Bdellovibrio bacteriovorus: one gene and its partner. The protein of the gene in region 1 interacts with the protein of each later gene in a pairwise test. Links are inferred from orthologs where the notes say so. Each region holds a gene or a part of one and is shown on either strand. Other genes may lie near its edges.

Region 1 (4,525 bases):
TGAAGATGTCAGACAGACTTGCCGCCAGTTCACAGTCCTGGTGCTCGAGAAAGATCACTTCACGAACTGCACCGTTTACGCCTTTGCAGGAACCCACAGTGGCCGCTTGAACCGGAGAAACGGAAGAAAGAAGAAGGGAAATAAAAAAGCTCAACATGCCCGGAAATATAGACACGTTGAGCTTTATTCGAAATAGGCGTGGAAAGAATTACCCTATTTTACCTTAACTTTAATCTTGGCGTTGGTTTTAGAGCGGCAAGTGGATTCCATCGCAACGGTGGAGCACTCCATTTTTCCGCAGCTCAGGGTCAAGACACGGTTTTCTTTGTTCAGATCTTTGGTTTCAGCTTTCCAATCGGCGCAGGCTTTTTTCCAATTCACACGGGCTTCTTTCAGGAGTGGAGCTGCATCGCCTTCGATTTCGTCTTCGCTTTGGATGACTTCGTACTCGTTTTGAGTTTTAGAGCCTTTTTTGATTTCGATGGTGGTGTCGCCATCAGCCGGGATGTCTTTCACGCCGACGGATTGAGCAAAAGCAAAGGAGCTGATCAGGGACAGGGAAAGGATCAATTTCATCATAGGATTCACCTCGGTAAGTTGAATAATCCTCGCGCAAGGAATGAGGAACAGCAAGCAACGACCCACCCCAACAATTCCCAGTTAACCCAACAATTCCCAGTTAACCCTCTCCCCCGCTCCCCATCCCCGGGGGGAAAGGGGCCAAGCCCCAAAAAGGCGGCGCCGAAGGCCAGCCAGAAAAACCGCGGCGCCCGCAGGGCCAGCCAGAAAATCCCCAAGCACCACCGCCCAGTTATCCCATTCCCCAGTATTTTCGATAGCTTCGGGTATTTCAGTTAGTTTGGGAGGGGAACCCCCGAAGGAGGGCCTCTGGCGGGGCCCGGACGGCCCGAACCGGGGCCCCGCCCCGGCGCCAGCAGAGCCCGGACGGCGTGCCCGACGAAGCGGGGTTCCCCTCCCAAACTAACTGAAATGCGCGGCGAGTTATCGAATGTAATCCCCCCACCAATGGGATACATCCAGCGGTGGCCGGGTCCCATACAATAGCTCTCTTGACGAATCCCGCTAGGTCCGGAAGGAAGCAACGGCACTCGAGGGACTATGTGATATGGGGTGCTCGGCCACTTTTTTTCCTGTTTGTGATGAGGGGTGGGTTTTGTCTTATCAGGTGATTGCACGCAAATGGCGTCCCCAATCATTTACCGACGTTGTCGGGCAAAATCATATTACCCAAACACTTTCCAATGCCCTTAAAAACGGTCGCTTGCCTCACGCCCTGCTTTTCACAGGTCCGCGTGGTACAGGAAAAACCTCTTCCGCTCGTATCCTTGCCAAAGCCCTTCGCTGCCCGAATGCCCAGAACTTTGTTCCGTGCAACGAGTGCGATTCCTGTAAAGAAATCGCAGGGGGTTCCAGCATCGACGTGATCGAAATCGATGGAGCTTCCAACAACGGTGTGGATGCGATCCGTGAGCTTCGCGACACTGTGGCTTTCATGCCTTCCAGTGGAAAATACAAAATCTATATCATCGACGAAGTGCACATGCTTTCCACCAGCGCCTTCAACGCCCTGTTGAAGACATTGGAAGAGCCGCCTTCCCACGTGGTGTTCATCATGGCCACCACCGAAGTGCACAAGATCCCGCAGACGATTCTGTCCCGCTGTCAGCGTTTTGATTTCCGCCGTATCTCCACCCGCTCTATCACCGAGCGCCTGAAACTGATCTGTGATCGTGAAGGCGTGACAGCGGATGATGAAGCTTTGTGGGTGGTGGCTCGTCAGGGTGATGGATCCATGCGTGACTCGCAAAGTTTGCTGGATCAGGTGATCACTTTTGCCAACGGTCCTTTGACCCGCGCCAGTGTGGTTGAAATCCTGGGACTGACGGACCGGGCTTTGCTTTTTGAAACTTTGAACGCTCTGATTGATCGCAACTCTCAGGCGGTTTTGAAAGTGATTGAGAAAATCGCTGCGGCCGGTTTTGAGCCGCACTTGTATTCTCAGGATCTTTTGGAAATGATCCGCAACCTGCTTCTGATCAAGGTGTCTGAAGCGCAAGCCAGTCAGATTCTGGAAATGCCGGATTCTGAACTGCAGGCTTTGAGCGAAATGGCTCAGCGTCTGCCGGAAGAGGACATCCACATGCTCTTCGACATGGCTTTAAAAGGCGGTTCGGACATTCCTCGCGCCCAGGATCCTCGCATTGTGCTTGAAGTGACTTTGCTGCGCATGGCTTCTGCTCCCAAACTTGTGGATCTGAAGACTTTGTTGCAAGGCGGATCTATTCCCACTCACAGCGCAGGTGGGGCCAGGCCCTACGTTCCGCCGGTAAGCCTTCCCGTAAAAGGACATGATCGCATCGAGGAATCCCAGAAGGTTCTTGATGGCCCGACCGGCCTTGAGGCGATGAAGGCAGCGCTGAACAAAGCTTCTTCCGCGGCCTCTTCCCTGAAATCAAATCCCGCACCAGTGGCAAAGCCTGCGGCGACCGCACCGGCCGCTCCGGTTCCGGCAGCTCAACCAACTCCGGTTGTTGAAAGCAAACCGAAAATTGCCTCTGGTTCCACCTCTAAAGAGCGCTGGGTGAACTTTGTCGAACTGCTTCGCCAGGACGACGCTTTGTTTGCAGCAAAAGTGGAAAATTTACTGTTTGTTAAGGAAGAGGGAAAGCTGATCAGCCTTGGCGTTCCTGTGAAATTGGCCTTCCTGAAAGACCAAATGGCTGACGCCCAAGTGCGCAAAAAACTACAGGGATTTATTGATTCGTACTGGGGTGCTGGGTATTCTTTTGAAGTATTGATGAGTCGTGATCAGGTCGGCGAATCCGCCCAAGCCATCCAGCAGAAAAAAGTGCAGATGGCCGAAGAGGATCTGCGCAACAAGATCATTGAAAACCCGATGGTTAAAGCCGCTCAAACCGTGTTCAAGGGACAGATCAAGTCCATCGTTGAACTGAACAAGCGCGGCCACTAAAAAAGGAGATTTTATGAAGGGTATGCCCGGCGGAATGGCCCAGCTGATGAAGCAAGCCAACCAAATGCAGATGAAAATGAAGAAAGCCCAGGAAGAACTTGCAAAAGTTGAGTACGAAGCGACTTCCGGTGGCGGCGCTGTAAAAGTAAAAGTGAACGGCGACCACTTGATCACTGCTTTGACCATCGACCCTGAAGTTTTGAAAGCTGGCGATGTTGAGATGCTTCAGGACATGATCCTGTCTGCAACCAACGAAGCAGTTAAAACAGCCCGTGATACTTCCGCTAAAGAAATGGAAAAAATCACTGGCGGCCTGAATATCCCAGGAATGTTTTAATTTAGATGTTACACATTAGCGCCCTTGAAAAATTAGTCCACGAGTTGAGCCGTCTGCCTGGTATCGGGCCAAAGACTGCTCAGCGTCTGGCTTATTACATTCTGCGCACCGGGAACGAATACCCGGAACGTTTGAGTGAGGCGCTTTTGCGCGTCAAGGCTGAAGTTCACGACTGCCCGACCTGCTTCAACTACACCGACACCGATGTCTGCCGTTATTGTGAGGATTCTCACCGTTCCGACGAATCCATCTGTGTCGTGGAAGAACCATCCGATATCATGAGAATTGAATCTTCGGGCGCGTTCCGTGGCCGCTACCATGTTTTGCATGGGGCGATCTCTCCACTGGAAGGCATTGGTCCTAAAGAATTGAAAATCAAAGAGCTGATCGACCGAGTTGAAGACGGTTTGAACGGCACGGGTCCTGCGATCAAGGAAATCATCCTTGCATTGGATGCGGACCTTGAGGGCGACACCACCATTTTGTACCTGGCGAAGCAACTGCAGGGCAAAGGCTTGAAACTTTCTCGCATTGCCCATGGAGTTCCTATTGGCAGCGACATCGATTTCGTAGATGATAGAACGATGGGTCGCGCCCTGCAAAACCGCGTGGAGCTGTAATGTCCTTTATTAACTACAATGCCAAAGAAATTCACTGCAAAGTCGTGTACTACGGCCCCTCCTTGGGCGGTAAAACCACGAACATCCAGTGGGTTTATCAAAAAACAGCAGAGGACCAAAAATCCAAGCTGGTGGCATTGAATACGGACATTGAGCGCACCTTGTTCTTTGACTTCCTGCCACTGAACGTCGGTGACATCCGTGGTTTTAAAACCCGCTTCCACCTGTACACCGTTCCGGGTCAGGTTGTTTACGATGCTTCCCGCAAGCTGATCCTGAAAGGACTGGACGGCGTGATCTTCGTGGCGGACTCTCAAATTGAGCGTATGGATGAAAACTTAGAGTCCCTGCGCAATCTGGAAAGAAACTTGGAACAACAAGGCTATGACATCCGCGAAATCCCGCTGATCATGCAGTACAACAAGCGTGATTTGCCGAACGTGGCGTCCCTGGCAGAGCTTAGAAGCGCTCTGAACCCTTATAACGCCCCTGAAATCGAAGGCTGCGCTTCTGAAGGCCGTGGCGTCTTTGAATCGCTTAAAACCGTTTCTAAATCCATTATCAACGTGTTGAAAG
Region 2 (4,847 bases), 1.6 Mb from region 1 along the record:
GGATTTTTTCTTTCACGCCCTCAAGAACCGGCAATGGCTGGCGACCGTGAATGGTCAGACGGATCACAGAAGTCCCCACAGAACCTCTTTGCCATGCGTCCATCACCTGCACAGCCAGATCGTTGGCCGTGCCCTCCAGAACCTCGCGCAATTTTTTATCGATCGCATTTTCGAAAGAACCGCCGTCCGTATCAAAGCGACGGGACACATCGGCAATCGCGCGGCCGTTGCTGACCTGCAAAGCGGTCAATTTGATTTCAATACGGAAGTTATTACGCTCCCCTTTGGTCAGGTTCACCTGTCCGTCAACCACCACTGGAGCATTGAAATACTGGGCAAAGAACTGAGCATCCTCACCACCGACTTTTTCATTCTGGAAATCCGCGGGCACACTGGCTGCCAAACCCGCTTCAATCGGTTTGATCAGATAGAAGTTGTTTTTCTGGAAAGCGCCACGCAGAGCTTCCTCCAGCAGGCGGCCCTCTTTCACCAGGAAGCCTTGAGGATTTTTATCCAGCGGCAACCACCAGCGATAGCTGCGGCCTTCCACACGATCCTGCCAACTGACCAGTGGCAACACCACCGGCACGGCTTCGTTTTCATTCAAAAGCGAGTTGTCCTGAAGCATTTGCTTTAAATCCTTCAAAGACACCTTCATCGCCACGGACATCTTGAATTCATCCGCGCTTTGAGTCAGCGCCGAAGGCTTCGTGAACGGAATATAGCGCGCCGAATTGCGGATGATTTTATTCTGAATCAGGGTTTTGTTTTTCAGGAAGCGGTCGTTACCGATCAGCTCCTGAATGATTTCTTCAGAAACTTTTTGAGCCGCTTCATCCTGAATGACTCTTTTTGCCACCTGAGGGTTGGTTTCCTTGGACACACCGGAATAGGTGCGGTCCACCAGTTCTGCCTGCTGGGCCAGGGCGGTGCCACTTACGAAGATCATCAATGCTGCTGCAACCACACTTACTAAACGCATTCCTAGCTCCTCAACTCGATAAAGTCCGTTCTTCCAAACAGGGAATGAACGCCTTCAAAGAATTCATTATTCACACTGATACCCTGAGCCTCCTCCATCTCCATCAAGACACGGCGGTTCAGCTCACCCAGCTCGATTTCCAGACTGACCGAGGTTGTTCCCGGATAGTCCTTCATCAACGACTGCAGGCGTGGGTAATCATCAGGATTAATCTTATCCAATCTTAGTACCATTCGCTTGGTTTTTTTAAGGATATCTTCCAACGGAGAAACGGTATCAACCATGATCTTGGCTGATCCGTCCTCTACCTCCAGACCACCCCCGACCAGGACCGGCCTTTCATCGCGAAGCTGGGCCTCAAAGCGAGCATAAGAATCCGGGAAGATCACAAGCTCACAACTGCCCGTCAGGTCCTCGACCTTGCCGAACGCCATGCGGGTTCCTTTTTTCGTGATCAGTTCGCGAAGCTCAGTGATAAGACCGGCCACGACGACGCGTTTTTTACCCGCATCGCGATTTTTCCAATCCTTCTTGGCAGCCTTCAGTGCTTCCGCCTCGGGACTGCCCGGCGCTGGCATCTGTGCTGGCAAATCAATCACCTTACAGGTCGTCCAAAGTTCTGAAAGCGTGTCAAACCCCTTCAGCGGGTGATCACTCAGGTAAAAACCCAGCACTTCTTTTTCATAGGTCAAAGACGCCGTTCGTGCCCAAGGCTTCACATCTTCCAAAGTGACTTTGGTTTCAGTCGAAGGCCCCAGATCAAACAATGAAGACTGCCCCATCTCGCGGTCTTTTTGCAGACCGATCGCGCGATCCAGGTACTTCTGATAACCGGCAATCAACTGCGCACGGTGCGCGCCAAAGCCATCAAAGGCCCCGGCCTTGATCAGACATTCGATCACTTTTTTATTCACACGACGGGTGTCGATGGAATTAAAGAACTCATCCAAAGAAGTGAACTTTTTCTCGGGCAGATTGTTGCGGGCCTCGATGATGGCCTCAACCGCATTCTGCCCCACACCTTTGATCGCCCCCAGACCGAAGTAGATCTCATCGCCATGAACATCAAACAGGTAATCCGAGAAATTCACACTTGGCGAACGCACGGTCAGACCGCGCTTGGTCGCATCCTTGGAGTATTTTACGATCTTTTCAGTGTCGGAAAGCTCGGTACTGAGCAGGGCTGCAAAGAATTCCGCCGGGTAATGACATTTCAACCAGGCAGTCTGTAACGTAACAACGGAATAAGCCGCCGCGTGGGATTTATTGAATCCATAGTCGGCAAACTTGTACATCAAATCAAACAGATCATTAGAGCGCTGTTTATCATGCCCGCGTTCGATCGCCCCTTGCATGAAGCGCTCACGGTGCTTGTCCATCTCCTCTTTGATCTTCTTACCCATCGCACGACGAAGCATATCCGCTTCACCCAGAGAATATCCGGCAATGCGAGAGGCGATACCCATAACCTGTTCCTGATAGACCATGATCCCGTAGGTCTCGGACAGAACCTCACGGGTGTCTTCCAGAAGGTATTCCACCGGCGCCTTGCCGTGCTTACGATCGGTAAAGTCCGGAATGTTCGCCATCGGACCCGGTCGGTACAACGACGTGATCGCGGTGATATCGGCAAAAGAAGAAGGTCTGATTTTACGGGTGGCATCGGTGATGCCCTCACCCTCAAACTGGAACACCCCTGCGGTATCCCCGCGCGACATCATCTCAAACGTCGCCGTGTCATTCATCGGAATCATCTGCGACAGAATTTTTTTGCCGCGATTTTTCACAATCAGCTTCAGCGCGTGATTGATGTGAGTCAGGGTCTTCAGACCCAGGAAGTCGAATTTAATCAGGCCGATTTTCTCGGCGTGCTTCATGTCGTACTGAACGACCTGCTCTCCGTCAGCACCCTTGTAAAGTGGAGCATGACGAACCAGTTGGCCGTCGGCGATGATAACCCCGGCGGCGTGGATCCCGGCATGGCGAACCATCCCCTCAACCCTTTGAGCAAGATCCATCAGCGTGTTCACTGTTGGATTCATCTCCATCATCTCTCCGATACGAGGTTCCATTTCCATGGCCTCTTTCAGGTTGATGCCGAGCTTTTCCGGAATAAGTTTTGTTACCGCGTCGACCTCAGGGAAGGTCATACCCAACACGCGGCCCACGTCCTTGATGGCGGCGCGGGCCTGTAACTTTCCGTAAGTGATGATCTGGGAAACAGATTCCTGACCGTACTTGCGGGTCACATACTGGATCACCTCCTGACGACGATCCTGACAGAAGTCGATATCGAAGTCGGGCATGGAGATACGTTCTGGATTCAGGAAACGCTCAAACAGAAGGAAGTTCGGCAGCGGATCCAGATCCGTAATACGCAAAACATAAGCGACCAAAGAACCCGCCCCGGAACCCCGCCCCGGACCGACCGGAATGTCATTGGTTTTGGCCCAGTTGATGAAGTCTTGAACGATAAGGAAGTAACCGTTAAAACCCATGCGGTCGATAATGCCAAGCTCGTATTCCAGACGCTTGTCATATTCAGGAATTTTATCTTCAGGCACCATTTCACCGCGTGCCGCCGCCTCTTCAAAGCGCACCAACAGACCGGCTTTGGCTTTGCGGGCAATGTCCTCTTTCAGCGACAACCCATCATCTGTCGGGAATGTCGGAAGGTGATAGATTGGTTTTCCCTGGTCGTCTTTAAGTTTGAATTTAACATCGCAACGTTCGGCGATTTGCAGAGTGTTGGAGATCGCTTCCGGCACGTCGGCAAAAAGCTCGACCATCTGCTCTGGTTTTTTCAGATAGAATTCATCCGTCCCCAGACGGAAACGGGATTCATCGCTCAAAGTTTTATTCGATCCGATACAGATCAAAACTTCCTGAGCCATCTGGTCGTCCTGAGTCATGTAGTGCACGTCATTGGACGCCACCACAGGAACTCCCGCGATTTTGGAGGCTTCTAGCAGGAACGGATTGATACGATCCCACTCGGGCACACCCGTGCGGCACATCTCAAGATACAGGCGATCATTGAAGATTTCTTTCAACTGGCGGATTTTCGCCAAAGCCGCGTCCGGCCCTTCCCGCAGGAAGGACTCCGCGACTTCACCACGCAGGCCTCCGGTCAGACAGATCAGATTTTCATTGTACTGCTGAATGACTTCGTAATCGATACGAGGCTTCCAATAAAAACCTTCCTGATAACCAATGGAAGAAAGTTTACACAGATTGCGATAGCCATCATTATTCTGCGCCAGGAACACCAGACGGCGCGGACCGGTGTTGACCTGATCTCGGTCCTGCTTTTTTTCAAGGCGCGATCCCGGAGCGATGTACGCATCCAAGCCCAGAATTGGTTTTACGTTGTTGTCCTTACAGGCAAAGAAAAATTCAACAGCACCGAACATGTTACCGTTGTCTGTAAGAGCCACCGCGGGCATCTGCATCGCCGCTGCTTTTTTAGCAATGGCTTTAACCCGGCACGCGGCTTCCAAAAGGGAATATTCTGAGTGGACGTGTAGATGAACAAAAGACATGACAATTTCATATCTTAGCCCCCTTTTTGTTTCAATAAAAGGGGGTGTTTGGATCACACTTCGCTCGGCGCGTTAAAAGACTCCGAGCTGCACCAACGGTTGAATGGAAACTCCGCCCGGAATCTGAGCAGATCCCAGATCCAATCTGTCGTTTTTGACGGGAATTTTGATGGTTTTTTGCCCCAAACCGGCATCCATGACGACTGTGAGAATAACTCCAGAAATCTGAGCCGGATTGGTCGCCCCGTCGATATTCCAAAGTGTCGCCTGATCTTCGCGGAATTCAATCTTATCGCTATTCGGAGCTGCCGGGTCTTTTTCAA

Evidence for each region. Proteins that work in one complex are often made in the same cells at the same time.
Region 2: the proteins of dnaX (region 1) and dnaE interact in binary tests that used the Escherichia coli proteins (3 or more experiments, as listed by UniProt). The link is inferred for Bdellovibrio bacteriovorus from one-to-one orthologs.

Annotation. Positions count from the first base shown.
Region 1 is NZ_CP020946.1:206,019-210,543, reverse strand. The notes cover bases 628-3,583. They hold dnaX (DNA polymerase III subunit gamma/tau), read left to right. Parts: upstream 628-1,174; coding sequence 1,175-2,992; downstream 2,993-3,583. Other genes in these bases: recR (recombination mediator RecR), read left to right, coding at 3,335-3,583; B9G79_RS01025 (YbaB/EbfC family nucleoid-associated protein), read left to right, coding at 3,006-3,329. Outside these bases: B9G79_RS01045 (hypothetical protein), read right to left, coding at 1-157; B9G79_RS01040 (hypothetical protein), read right to left, coding at 214-579; more of recR, read left to right, coding at 3,584-3,949; GTPase MglA, read left to right, coding at 3,949-4,525. UniProt on the Escherichia coli protein: Part of the beta sliding clamp loading complex, which hydrolyzes ATP to load the beta clamp onto primed DNA to form the DNA replication pre-initiation complex.
Region 2 is NZ_CP020946.1:1,825,199-1,830,045, reverse strand. The notes cover bases 785-4,847. They hold dnaE (DNA polymerase III subunit alpha), read right to left. Parts: upstream 4,525-4,847; coding sequence 985-4,524; downstream 785-984. Other genes in these bases: B9G79_RS08740 (hypothetical protein), read right to left, coding at 4,597-4,847; B9G79_RS08750 (hypothetical protein), read right to left, coding at 785-982. In the rest of the region: more of B9G79_RS08750, read right to left, coding at 1-784. UniProt on the Escherichia coli protein: DNA polymerase III is a complex, multichain enzyme responsible for most of the replicative synthesis in bacteria. This DNA polymerase also exhibits 3' to 5' exonuclease activity. The alpha chain is the DNA polymerase catalytic subunit.